Regions from separate parts of the Muriventricola aceti genome, predicted to be linked through region 1. Evidence: predicted binding sites of a transcription regulator. Region 1 holds the regulator's gene; each other region holds the start of a gene.
The links. The regulator LexA, encoded in region 1, represses DNA repair genes until DNA is damaged. The targets are predictions, from matches to a motif close to CNAACANNTGTTNG.
Positions count from the first base shown of each region.

Region 1 (3,211 bases):
CCCTGTCGCCCATCGCGATGGGAAAAGGGAGGACCTGGATGTTCCACTCCTCCCGCAGAGCGGCGGGAATATCGGAAGCAGAGTCGGTAGAAAATTTAATATGAGCCATGGGGGGCCTCCTTAAAAAGATAGGATAAGCGCCTGGCGGGACATAAAAGGATCGAGAGTATTATCCCAGATGCCGGGGAGATTGTCAATGAACCCCTGCTCCGGCTAGAGCGGATCACTTCTTCCGCAACCGGGTCCGGGTGCCGTCAGGATGTTGAATGAGGGTATTGTCCAGATGGGCCATCAGATTGGACTTACAGGCGGCGATATACTCCTGTCGCAGCAGGGCCCGCTCAACCTCCTCCTCTGGGGTGAGGCCGGCGGGGGACTTGGCCTTCCGGGCCAGCTCATTGATGCGGTCGATCTTCTTCTGCTCCATGCCTTTCCCTCCCTTATTCCTGTTCTATCTCGCGTTCAAATACCAGCTCGATGGTCTCAATATGTCCAGAGGCCCGCTGAACGCTGGGCAGATAGCCCACATAACGCCAGCCGGCGGCGGCCCGGCTTCGAATGACTTCCTGGTGGCCCTCAGTCCGGATGCCGACGCCGCCGAACAGGCTGTACCCTCCGGCGGAGAGGGCCAGAACCTCAAATTCATATTCATAGTGTGCCATAGCTGTGCCCTCCTATCCGGCGGCTTAAATATATCGCTCCAATACCAGCATGGTCCGTCCCTTTTTGGACTGGCCGGGGATCTCCCGGACCACGCACTTGCCCAGTCCGCGGCAGGTGAGAATGTCTCCCACATCCACCAGCTTGTCCCCTTTGAGACACTCCCGGTGGTTGACGGCCGCCTTGCCGGCGGAGATATAGGCCATGGCTTTGGAGCGGGACAGGGAAAAACCGGCGGCAAGCACCGCGTCCAGGCGAGGGGTGGCGACTGTGTCCCGGATGAGCCTTACCTTCGCCTCTCCAGGGGAAAGGGAAGCCAGAGGAATTTCCCGGAGCTTTAACCGCCAACGCCCGGCGGACTCCCACTGGGAGAGGAGAATGGGCAGTACCTCCCGGAGCAGGATCACCTGACAGGTCCTGTCGCCAGGGAGCAAGATGTCCCCCAGCTTTTCCCTCGTTAACCCCAGGCCCATAAGGGAGCCCAGAATATCCCGGTGGCTTAACTCGGAACCGGGAGGGAAGGCGGCCTCCAATGCGGCCAGCGGTCCCTCTGGGTCCAACAGGAGGTCGTTCTCATCCTGCCAGTCGGGGAGGAAGGCGCACAGGGCCCGCTCTGCGCCGGGAAAGCCACCCCAAAAGATATGGCGGGGCTGCCCCCAGGCGTTGAGTAAATCGGTGACAGAGGCCTGTTCACCCGGCGAGAGAAAGGGGGTATGGGCTGGGATGCCCCGGTCCTGAGCCAGTTCCAGCTTGTCCAGCACACGGGCCAGCAGCACCCGCTCCGCCCCGTCACGGGCGCAGCGGTCCAGAAGCTCCTTCTTGGTCACGACCCTTCTCGCCTCCCTCTGTTTGCCTGTTCAGTATACTGGACAGGACCTGGGATTGTCAACGAAAAAAGCCGGCCATGGGGAGCATGACCGGCCGCAGAGGGACAAAATTAGTACCGTCGGACTACCGCCACCACCTTGCCAACTATCTCGGCTTTGGTGCCGTCGATAGGCGGGTAATCAGGGTTTTGGGGAAGAAGCCAGGTGCGGCCGTCTTTTCTATGAAGGGTTTTGACGGTGGCCTCATCCTCAAAAAGGGCCACTACGATCTCACCATTCCGGGCCTCCTGCTGGCGGTGGACCACCACCAGGTCACCGGGCAGAATCCCGGCGTTCAGCATGGACTCGCCCCGGACCGTGAGGGCGAAGTGCTCCCCGGACAGACCGGCAGTGTCGAAGGTGAGGTAGTCCTCAATACACTCTTGGGCCAGGATAGGGGAGCCGGCGGCTACATTGCCAAGGATGGGTATTTGGTTGGCGTGGGGGTCCTCCTCCTCTGCCACCGGGCCCATGGATGCCCCCGGCAGGGAGATGGCGCGGGTCTTGCCCTCTGCCTTGACGATGACACCGGCCTCCTCCAGCCCCTTCATGTGGAAGTGGACGGTGGAGGGGGATTTCAGTCCCACCGCCGCGCCAATCTCCCGGACCGAAGGGGGATAGCCGTGCTGATTGGTAAAGGAGAGGATATAGTCATAGATCTGCTGCTGCTTGGCGGTCAGTTTGGCCATGGCAAGGGCTCCTTTCGGCAGACGGACAGAAAATTACACACTAAAATTTAGATGTATTTTATCATACATTTGTACGAATGTCAAACGAATGTTCCAAAAATAAGGAAGCCTCTAAAAAAACGCCAGGACCTAGAGGTCCTGGCGGGTAGCTTTGGATGTTCAGAGAGGGGGCATCTCCACAGAACCCTCCCGCTGGAGGCGCAGCCGGGCGTCGTAGAAGCCGGCCATGGTCACGGAGCGGTAGGGATAGAGCCACAGCTTTACCGGGATGGAGGCCAGCAGGAGAAGAAGGGCGGAGCGGGGATAGGAGAGGATAATCTGATAGACCATGTAGGCATCCCCGTAGTGCTCCAGGGAAAGAGACTGGAAGAAACCGCCCTGGACCAGAACCAGAAGTAGTGCCAGTGAGTAGAGAAGCAGGTCAAGCAGTTCCCAGCCGATGAAGGAAAAGGCCAGCTTGAACATCTCCCACTTCCAGCCCCGCGTCAGCTCCACACTGCGGCGGACCGCGGCGAAGGCCCCGTAGTCAGGGTGGTCGGCCAGCAAATAGTAGGCCAGGGCGTAGCGCAGAGAGACCCAATAAGAGAAAATCATGATGCCGGCAATTAGAACGGGGATCACAAGGAAGGAGAGGCCTGGGGAGAGAAGAACCGGAATTAGGACCAGCCAGACGACGGGGATGCACAGCAGGGACCAGGCCAGCGTGTGGAGAAAGATCAGAATGGAGGTCATGATAACCAGCAGGGCCACGGAGAAGCCATCGGCTAGGGCGCCCAGTCCGGGAGACAGCTTCCGGGAGGTCCACATGGACCATAGCGTAAAGCCAAAGCCAACTACCGTGGAGTACAGGGAGAGGAGGATGGAAAGGAACAAAGCCGGCAGACTGATGTTTCCTGTGTCCGGGGCCGGAACAAGCAGGCCGGCCAGTGTGGAAACACCAGTGGTCATCAGCAGATATACCAAGGTGACCACCCAGAAGGAAGGACGGGAGCCCCG
Region 1 covers NZ_JAOQKF010000003.1:9,278-12,488, forward strand. Annotated here, with positions in the region: gene OCV64_RS03955 (DegV family protein) at 1-109, opposite strand, end outside; gene OCV64_RS03960 (DUF896 domain-containing protein) at 224-427, opposite strand; gene OCV64_RS03965 (DUF4177 domain-containing protein) at 441-662, opposite strand; gene OCV64_RS03970 (YlmH family RNA-binding protein) at 687-1,487, opposite strand; gene lexA (transcriptional repressor LexA) at 1,598-2,215, opposite strand; gene OCV64_RS03980 (DUF975 family protein) at 2,375-3,211, opposite strand, start outside.

Region 2 (3,211 bases), on a different contig from region 1:
GTAACAGTCGCTCCCTTTACCGCCCTGTGCGCTGGCTTGTTCCTGGTTGGTAAAACAAAAAAAGCTCAAGGGATGGACCTCAATTAAGAGCCATCCCTTGAGCCCTTTTTCATCTTACAGACCGCTCTTTTTGGTTTCTTCCACCACAGCTTTCTCCCCATATATCGGGGATTTATCACACGCAGATAAAAAAGCAGAATGGCTATAGACAGCAGGAATCCGGCCAAGCCCAGATGAAAATAGAAGCTTAAGACGGTCAAAAGGAGCTGTGCCAGCATATAGCGCAACTCAATTTTCAAATTGTTCCGCCGCCGGTCCAAATCCAGCTCAAAGGACAGGTTCCACACCATCCACATAGAGCACAGTGCCAACATCACGATATTTCCGAACAGGGGCAAAAGGTAGCCGCCCCCAAGCTGCTCTCCATGCGGCATATCCTGTAATGTCCAGACACAGGCATAGAGTGCGCCCAGTTGGGCAGAAATAGCTATCACAGTTCTGTTTTCCCGCAGGATAGGGTTGTCCTCCCCATCTTTTACCCAGCCGGAGCGGTCCTCCATCAGCTCGTCCAGTGAGATGGCGTACAGCTCCGCCAACGCGGCCAGATTCTCACCGGTGGGTATCGTCTGCCCTGACTCCCATTTGGTCACCGCTTGGCGGCTCACGCCCACTCGCTCCGCCACCATCTCCTGAGAAAAACCGACTTGGTTCCGCAGTGCTTTCAGGCGTTCTCCCAATGGCATTCTTCCCACCTCCTTGGTCAAATAGTAGCAGACCAGAAGGAGAAAGTCCAGCAACCAACCGGCAACCGGGGGAAAAATCAGTCAAAAAAGGTGAGCTGCCGATCCTGATATCCACGGGTGGCAGCGGAAATGATAGAGCGCATCTCACACAACAGCCCCAGCTCCCCGCAGCGTTTGGAAAATCGTTCCCACAACTTCCCCGCTCTGGGACTGGAGCAGGTATACCGGTTTCCATACCGCTGGCGGTATTTCTCCCCCAGCCCCTGTTCTGGAAAAGCCCGGTCCAGTCCGTTTAGAAAATGCTCCCTCTGCCCATCCCGCATGGTCACACCGAAGGCCGAATAGACGAATCGTGCTCCCGCCTCGGCAGCCGCCTCCGCCACCGACAGCACATTTTCTACGCTGTCCTCCAGCCAGGGCAGGACCGGCATAAGCAGGACACCGGAAAAGATCCCCGCTCCCGCCAGCTCCTTCAGCGCCGCCAAACGGCGGCTGGGTGAGGGAGCCCCCGGCTCGATCTTGGCTGCCAGCGCGTCGTCTGTCGTAGTCACCGTCAGTTTACAAATCACTGGGGAATGGCGCTGAATGAACTGATACAGGTCGATATCCCGGACGATCAAATCACTTTTTGTGGCAGCCGCCACCCCACATCCGTAGGCGTCTATCAACTCTAGGGCATGACGGGTCAGTTCCAGCTCCTCCTCGAAGGGGTTATAGGGGTCGCTCATGGAACCCATACTGATAAATGCCGGACGCGTCTTTCGGGCCAGGTCATCCCGCAAAATAGTGAGGGCCCCAGCCTTTGCTTTCACGGTATCAAAATCTGGATTTTGATAACAGCTGCTTCGGCTGTCACAGTAGAGGCAGCCATGACAACATCCACGGTAAATATTCATGGTATGGTCGGTACCAAACCACTCCGTACCTTTATTTCTATGGAGCAGATGTTTAGCCGGTATATATTCCATGTCCTCTCCCCTCCTTTTTTCTTATCCTACCAGTCTCTCCCCTTTCCTGTCAAGAAAATTCGAACATTAGTTTGACTTTTTTCTTGGCCTGGAATATAATTTTTTTATTGAATGAAAAGGAGGCGCTGTCCGGTGGAACGGGTCATCTTTCACTGTGATTTAAATAGCTTTTACGCCTCGGTAGAGCTGCTGGACCATCCGGAGTTGCGTCACCTGCCGGTGGCGGTATGCGGAGACCCTAACAGCCGCCACGGCATCATCCTGGCAAAAAATGAGCCCGCCAAGCTTTTTGGCGTCAAGACCGCTGAAACCATCTGGCAGGCCAGAAAAAAATGCCCCGAACTGGTCCTTCTTCCCGCCCACCATGACCGATACCGTGAGCTATCCAGGCAGATCAACCGGGTATATCAGGACTACACCGACCTGGTAGAGTCCTTTGGGATCGATGAGAGCTGGCTGGATGTCACTGGCACCCTCCATCTCTTCGGCGGGGATCCGGAGGCGCTGGCGGACCAGCTTAGAGAGCATGTGCGGGGCAACTTTGGGCTGACCATCTCTGTGGGAGTGTCCTTCAACAAGGTCTTTGCCAAATTAGGCAGCGATTACAAAAAGCCAGATGCTACCACGCTCATCACCCGGGAAAATTTTAAACAGATTGTATGGCCTCTGCCGGTCACCGACCTGCTCTATGTCGGGCGGGCCGCCTCCCGGACTTTTGATCGCTTTGATATCCACACCATCGGCGACCTGGCTCGCTTTGATCGGGAGCAACTTTTTCTTCTGCTGGGTAAAAATGGCGCCCAGCTCCATGACTTTGCCAGTGGGGAGGACCGCTCCCCCGTCACACCCGCCGCCCAGTACGTCCCGCCGAAGTCAGTGGGCAATGGTCTCACCTTTTCTCACAATCTGCGGGGGCAGGAAGATATACAGGCTGGGATCACCCGCCTTTCGGACCAAGTGGCTGCCCGCCTTCGTCGGTATCACATGAAATGTAATGGTATTTCACTTGCCATACGGGACCCCGCCTTTCGGGATATCATCCGGCAGCAGCGGCTGGACTCCCCCAGCAATCTGGCCCGAGAAATCAGTCAAGCCGCCATGGGATTGGCCAAAAGCTGCTGGAATATGGATCATCCCGTCCGAGCCCTCACTGTAACAGCACTCTCTCTGGTCCCGGAGGAGGAGGTCTCGGCCCAGCTGGATCTGTTGGCCTTCGGCCAGGACAAAAAGAGAGAGCGGCTGGAAAAGCTGGAGGAAACAATGGATAGCATTCGGGCCAAGTACGGAAAATCTTCCATCTCCCATGCCTCCTCCACCCAGGCCGCCGGCGGCAGCGGCCATGCGCCCCCGCCTGGAGGCTCCCGGTCATATCTGGAGGAGGAGTAGCATACAACAGGGGCATGGAGGTGAACCCATGCCCCTGTCTTTTTTTGCTTTCCTCGACCAGTTGACGGGCGATCCAGCTCTGGCACTGATTGTTCTCCTCACCCTCGCGGTACT
Region 2 covers NZ_JAOQKF010000012.1:74,102-77,312, forward strand. Annotated here, with positions in the region: gene OCV64_RS12930 (YibE/F family protein) at 1-87, shown strand, start outside; gene OCV64_RS12935 (helix-turn-helix domain-containing protein) at 84-743, opposite strand; gene OCV64_RS12940 (SPL family radical SAM protein) at 821-1,711, opposite strand; gene dinB (DNA polymerase IV) at 1,844-3,097, shown strand; gene OCV64_RS12950 (inorganic phosphate transporter) at 3,126-3,211, shown strand, end outside.
Region 2: a site for LexA is predicted at 1,772-1,785, ahead of dinB (DNA polymerase IV). Genes of this name have one in related genera too.

Region 3 (3,211 bases), on a different contig from region 1:
ACCCGGGACTGCTCCACCCTGGATGAGCTGCGCCAGGACTATGGTATCCAGGTTTACCCCATCGTTACCGTCCGGGAGGTCATCGCCTTCCTCCATAATAACCCTGTGGATGGCAAAGTCTATATTGACGACGAGATGAAGGCTAAAATGGAAGCCTACCTGGCGGAGTACGGGGCCAAAGCATAAACCTATAACCCCCCGTCCCCTTGGAGAGCATGGGGGGCATCAGGGGGTAACTGGTCCCCCCTGAAAATGCGGTGTGCGAAGCGCATATGTTTTTCCCGCAGGAGAAAACCCGCATTTTGAATGGAGGCGTACCTGGCAGAGTACGGAGCCAAGGGCTGAGAGAGCCTTTGATTGGAGGTGCTGGAATGAACTGTCCATACTGTGGCGGATCAATGCTGGAAGGGACGTTCCACGACCGGGGAGACAGCTATATTCTACCGGCCGGGGAGGTGCCTCCCAAGCTCTGGACCAAGGCTGTCCTGAAGAAAAAGCACGCCATTTTGCTGCCTCCGGAGTCCTTTGGCGCTGTGTGGGCACAGCGGCCAAGTGCGTTCTGGTGCGAGATATGTAAAAAAATGCTGGTAGACTATGGGGAGCTGATGTCCCAGGTTGAGGGGCAAGGTACTGAGGGAAAGGAATAGGTCCCATGGCAGAACAAGGAAAGCACCGCCATGCCGGCCACCGGCAGCGGATGAAAACAGAATTTCTGACCCGTGGGTTGGAGGGCTGGCCGGACCACAGGGTGCTGGAGCTGCTGTTGTTTTACGCCATTCCCCAGGGGGATGTGAACGCCATCGCCCACGACCTGATCGACCGCTTTGGCTCTCTGGCCGGGGTGTTGGACGCCTCGGTGGACGAGCTGACAAAGGTGCTGGGGGTGGGGGAGCACACCGCGCTTCTGCTGCGGCTTATCCCCGCTCTGGGCAGGCGCTACCAGATGGACAGGAGCGACCTGGGAAAGATTATCAACAGCATCCACCAGGCTGAGGAGCTCCTGGGTCCCTATTTTTTTGGGGCGAGAAACGAGATGGTCTATGGCCTCTTCCTGGACAGCAAGCGAAAGGCCCTGGGGGTCCGACTGGTGTCAGAGGGCAGCATCTCTGCCTGTGACATCAATATCCGGCGTATTTTGGAGGAGGCGGTGGGTCTGCGTGCCTCCAGGCTGTATCTGGCCCATAACCACATCAGCAATCTGGCCCTTCCCTCCGACGCCGACTGGCAGGCCACTGATGTCATCCGCAGCGCCCTGCTGCCCGCTGGGGTGACGCTGGAGGACCATCTGATCTTCGTGGACGGGGACGTGGTGTCCCTGATGGAGACAGAGCGCCGGCAGGGCCGTCCCATGTATCAGCTGTTATAAGTACCCGCTCCTCCCCCTGCAAAAACGGTGGGAGGAGCGAAAAACTCTTGTGTTGGAACAAATGTTCTGATATAATGAGGAGTAATCTGTATAGACTACTGGCGAGGTGAAGGGAATGCCCAAATTTGAAGTGGTTTCAGAATATACCCCCAGCGGCGACCAGCCGGAGGCCATTCAGGCTCTGGCCCAGGGGATCGAGATGGGGCTGGACGAGCAGACCCTGCTGGGAGTGACCGGCTCGGGCAAGACCTTCACCATGGCCAAGATCATCGAGAAGGTCCAGCGTCCCACCTTGGTACTGGCCCATAACAAGACTCTGGCCGCCCAGCTTTGCGCCGAGTTCCGGGAGTTTTTTCCCAACAACGCGGTGGAATACTTCGTATCCTACTACGACTACTACCAGCCGGAGGCCTATATCCCCCATACGGATACGTTTATTGAAAAGGACTCCGCCATCAATGAGGAAATCGACCGTCTCCGCCTGTCCGCCACCGCCTCCCTGCTGGAGCGGCGGGACGTGATCGTGGTATCCTCGGTGTCCTGCATCTACGGCCTGGGCGAGCCGGAGGATTTTGAGAAGATGATGGTTTCCCTCCGGGTGGGCGCCCAGATGGAGCGGGACGAGATGCTGAAAAAGCTGGTGGCCATCCGCTACGAGCGCAACGACATCGCCTTTGAACGCAATATGTTCCGCGTCCGGGGGGACACGGTGGAGATCTGGCCAGCCTACTGGAAGGACACGGCCATCCGGGTGGAGTTTTTCGGGGACGAGATCGACCGCATCAGCGAGATCAATGTGGTCACCGGCACCCCCATCCGTCGGCTGACCAATATCCCTATCTGGCCTGCCACCCACTATGTCACTCCCAAGGAGAAGATGGACGCCGCTATCCAGGAGATCTACAAGGAGTTGGAGGAGCGGGTGGCTTTCTTCGAATCGGAGAACAAGCTCATTGAGGCCCAGCGCGTCAAGCAGCGCACCATGTACGACGTGGAGATGATGCAGGAGCTGGGCTACTGCTCAGGCATTGAGAATTACTCACGGGTGATTGAAGGCCGCCCCGTCGGCTCGCCTCCCCATACCCTGCTGGACTATTTCCCAAAAGACTTCGTTCTGTTTATCGACGAGAGCCATGTCACCCTGCCCCAGGTGCGGGCCATGTACAATGGGGACCGGGCCCGCAAGACCACCCTGGTGGACTACGGCTTCCGCCTGCCCTGCGCCTTTGACAACCGGCCGCTGAAATTTCCGGAGTTTGAGCAGCGGGTCAACCAGGTGGTCTATGTATCCGCTACCCCTGGGGAGTACGAGCGCACCCGCTCCGGACAGATTGTGGAGCAGGTCATCCGGCCCACCGGTCTGCTGGATCCCCGTATTGAGGTCCGTCCCGTAGAGGGCCAGATCGACGACTTGATCGGTGAGATAAACCAGCGTACCGCCAGGAACGAGCGGGTGCTGGTCACCACCCTGACCAAAAGGATGGCGGAGGATCTGACCGCCTATCTCCAGGGGGCGGGGATCAAGGTGCGCTATATGCACCACGACATCGATGCCATGGAGCGCATGGAAATTATCCGGGATCTGCGCCTGGGTGCCTTCCATGTGCTGGTGGGGATCAACCTGCTGCGGGAGGGGCTGGATCTGCCTGAGGTGTCCTTAGTGGCCATTCTGGACGCGGACAAGGAGGGATTTCTCCGAAGCGAGACTTCCCTCATCCAGACCATCGGCCGGGCGGCCCGAAACGCCGAGGGCATGGTCATCATGTACGCCGACACCATCACACCCTCCATGCGCCGGGCCATGGACGAGACGGAGCGGAGGCGGGAGAAGCAGGACGACTTCAA
Region 3 covers NZ_JAOQKF010000016.1:46,141-49,351, forward strand. Annotated here, with positions in the region: gene pyrE (orotate phosphoribosyltransferase) at 1-186, shown strand, start outside; gene OCV64_RS14950 (PF20097 family protein) at 372-647, shown strand; gene OCV64_RS14955 (JAB domain-containing protein) at 653-1,366, shown strand; gene uvrB (excinuclease ABC subunit UvrB) at 1,482-3,211, shown strand, end outside.
Region 3: a site for LexA is predicted at 1,421-1,434, ahead of uvrB (excinuclease ABC subunit UvrB). Genes of this name have one in related genera too.

Region 4 (3,211 bases), 190 kb from region 1:
CGTGATGGCTAATCCCCCATAATAAGCGGCGATCTGCATCCGGTTTTTGGCCTCCATGGCCTCCGGATCGTTACAAGCATCCATGATATTATTCAAGATTAGATCCAGACCTTCTAGTGCATACAAATCACTGAAAGGGTTCGCTTTGTTGCTAGTAAAGCACTCGATACAATGGGCTAAGGCATCTACCCCAGTAGCCGCCGCAATTTTCCTGGGCAAATTTTTGATCATTCTGGCATCCAAGATCACATAGTCTGCGATCATATTTTCGTTAACTATGCCCACCTTCAAGTTCTTTTCTGGTACGGCCACGATAGCATTTGGGGTAACCTCTGCCCCCGTTCCAGCAGTCGTAGGGATAAGAATGATAGGGACACACTTCTGTGCCTGACCAGGCTTGTCCAGCAGCTCCTTTACACCATACTGGTCTGTTACTAGTACGCTAGCGAGTTTTGCTGCGTCCATTACCGATCCGCCACCGCAAGCGACAATTAGGTCTGCACCGGATGCCTTGAATTGGTCAACTAACTTTTGAACTGCTTTATAGGAAGGTTCTGCGGGAAGATCATCCAGCACATAGTAGTCGGCACCAGATGCCTTCACAGCTTCCTCAGGTAAGGCGAACAAGCCGCAGCCTTCGATGCCTTTATCTGTAAACATAGCTACCCGTTTTGCTCTACAGTTTTGAATAATAGCAGTGATGTTCCCGATGGCATTCTCTCCACCATATACTGCGTGGGGCATTTTCAAATTGTATTCTTTCAGCATACTAATTCCTCCTCGCCACTGTGGGCAATTATTTTGGCTAGATCAGTCAGCAATTCCGCTGAACCAAATCCTCCGGATTTTGAAATTAGATTGATTCGTTTCCCATTGTACTCTGTTCGGGAAAGAACCACCCCAGGCACCAGTTCACACACTGGAATCAAACTGTCTTGATTAATTTCCCTCATAAATGCCAACAGTGTGTCACCACCAGTCAGCATCAGTGTCGCTTCCAAACCGCCTTCGAGCATCCGCTCTAATAGTCTTCCCATAGACTGGGCAATAGCGCTTCTTGTCGCTTCTATATTCATATCCCTAGTCAGCGCATAGCTGCGGGTCTCCTCAGCTTCCTCCGGTCCTCCACAATCGATTATAGCGGCTGTACTATGTTGGAGCTTGTTCAGCCATTGAGCAAGAACACACTCTCCATCCTCACTCTCCAACCAGGTGGGATCCAATTTCTGTTGTGGTGTCAATCGGATACGATGCATGCCATTCTTTTCCGCAGTGTCCAACTGCTCTATAGTGATGGGATTGATGCTACCACACACGGTGATGAGGCGTGGATTCATAGCGGGTCGTCTACAGTCATACTGTGTCAGATTTAGCAATTTTGGCAATACCGCGGCTAATCCGGCACAACCCGCCAGCAGTTTCAGCTGATGGCAGTCATTCAATCTTTGAGCGATTTGAAGAAGGTCCTCGTCGGTGACTGCATCATAAATCAAAATACCTTCTTTATCGGGTATGTCTTCTCCCGCAGCGACTAAATATGTTGGTATATTACTTTGCTCCCCAATTATGTTCTGGATATTTGAGTGCCTGACTGGCTCAAAAGGGTCAGAACCGAACACGCTGTCTGCCACTGGGACCTGCCCAATATAGTGGATGCCATTTACTGTTACTCGATTCATTTTAGGAAAGGCCGGAATAAAATGGAGCTGTTTACCATGGGCCGCAGCCCGCATAGCAGAAAGTTCACTGCCTATATTGCCCCTCAATGCGGAATCTATCTTTTTATAGATACAGGAGACAGAGGCCTGCTGGGCCTGACTCACGATCTTTGCCACGATCTCTCCAGCCTCTGCTGGAGGCATATGCCGAGTCTCAGCAACAATAATAAGCACTTGGACTCCCTGTTCCAGCCCAGCAAAAATATTCTGGTTTTGGGGGGTATATACTCGAACCAAGGTCCCTTTAGCCTTAAATTGTATTCCTGTGTCCAAAGCCCCAGTAAAATCATCTGCAATAACCAGTAGCTTAATCATGACATTCCCTCATTCAAACTGCTTTATTTTGGAACATCCTTAATCTTTGAAAATGAGTTTGAGAAAAGACATCCCTATATATCATTTACTTAATCAAATCCTAACTTTTGTTTCTTTTCATATCAATCCATTTGACTTGTAAAAATTGTTTATATTTGAAACGATTTCTCTAGCGTTTTATGCAAAAATATATCTCGCCGCCCTCTCATATAGGAAAGCCCTCTATCATCATTGGGCAGTATGACCATATCTAATTGCTTATGGGCATAAAAATCCCCCCGCGGATACCGTGGAGGGATCTTGGGGGCATTTCCTGTTGTCAATCTACGCTAACTCGGCTTCACTGGTATACATTTTACCATTTCACTGTTCCCTCTCCTATGGTGTAGCCGTTTTTATTCCTGGATGTAAGGTAGAAGGAAAAAGGTAGAAGAAAGAAGGCGCGTAACTTTGTCATGACCTTTGGATAATGGGAAGACAGCAATATAAATCGTTTCATACCATATCTAACATACGCAAGGGACCAAATTTCCTTCTGACACATATTCGGCAGTAATAGCAGTAAAATAGTGTATGTCTTATATAAATAGACCTACCCCCCATTTTTAAGTACAGATACTTCCTCTATCAACAAACTTATAGAAATAGATGCAGGTCCGTCCTAGTCTTTTGATAGCCCTCCTAAATTCATTACCCAACTATTCCTGTATGGACTGTTCACTCTATTTTTGCCCTCTTTGGGTAGCCAAATGTATTGCTAAACATTTGCTTAACCGTACGAATACAAATATCGGTTTTCTTGCTGGCGGCCTCGTAATCGTCTATATTGTTGCCTGTATATTTTTTTATTCTGTTAGTTGACGGCAAAGCTGGATTTTACCAATAGACTTACTACGTCTTGGTTTACACTACTTTACTGTGTGCATAAAGTTATACCGTAATATACCAAAAGCCCTTCAAAAAACAACTAGTCGGAATTTCAGGAATAACGGATCTTCTACTATTTTTTAGGAAATATAGTAACGGGCAACAAAATTTTATATAAGATTCTAAAATCAAAAGCTTTATGTAAATACAGTACGAAAAAATTTCCTCCATATACGAAAAACACCGTTCCGAAATTATGGAACGGTGTTTTTATAGATAAAATTACCTTTGGTATTCGAACTCCAGGTCGT
Region 4 covers NZ_JAOQKF010000003.1:195,902-199,112, reverse strand. Annotated here, with positions in the region: gene OCV64_RS05050 (iron-containing alcohol dehydrogenase) at 1-768, opposite strand, end outside; gene OCV64_RS05045 (four-carbon acid sugar kinase family protein) at 762-2,033, opposite strand; gene obgE (GTPase ObgE) at 3,183-3,211, opposite strand, start outside.
Region 4: a site for LexA is predicted at 2,134-2,147, ahead of OCV64_RS05045 (four-carbon acid sugar kinase family protein). Genes of this name have one in related genera too.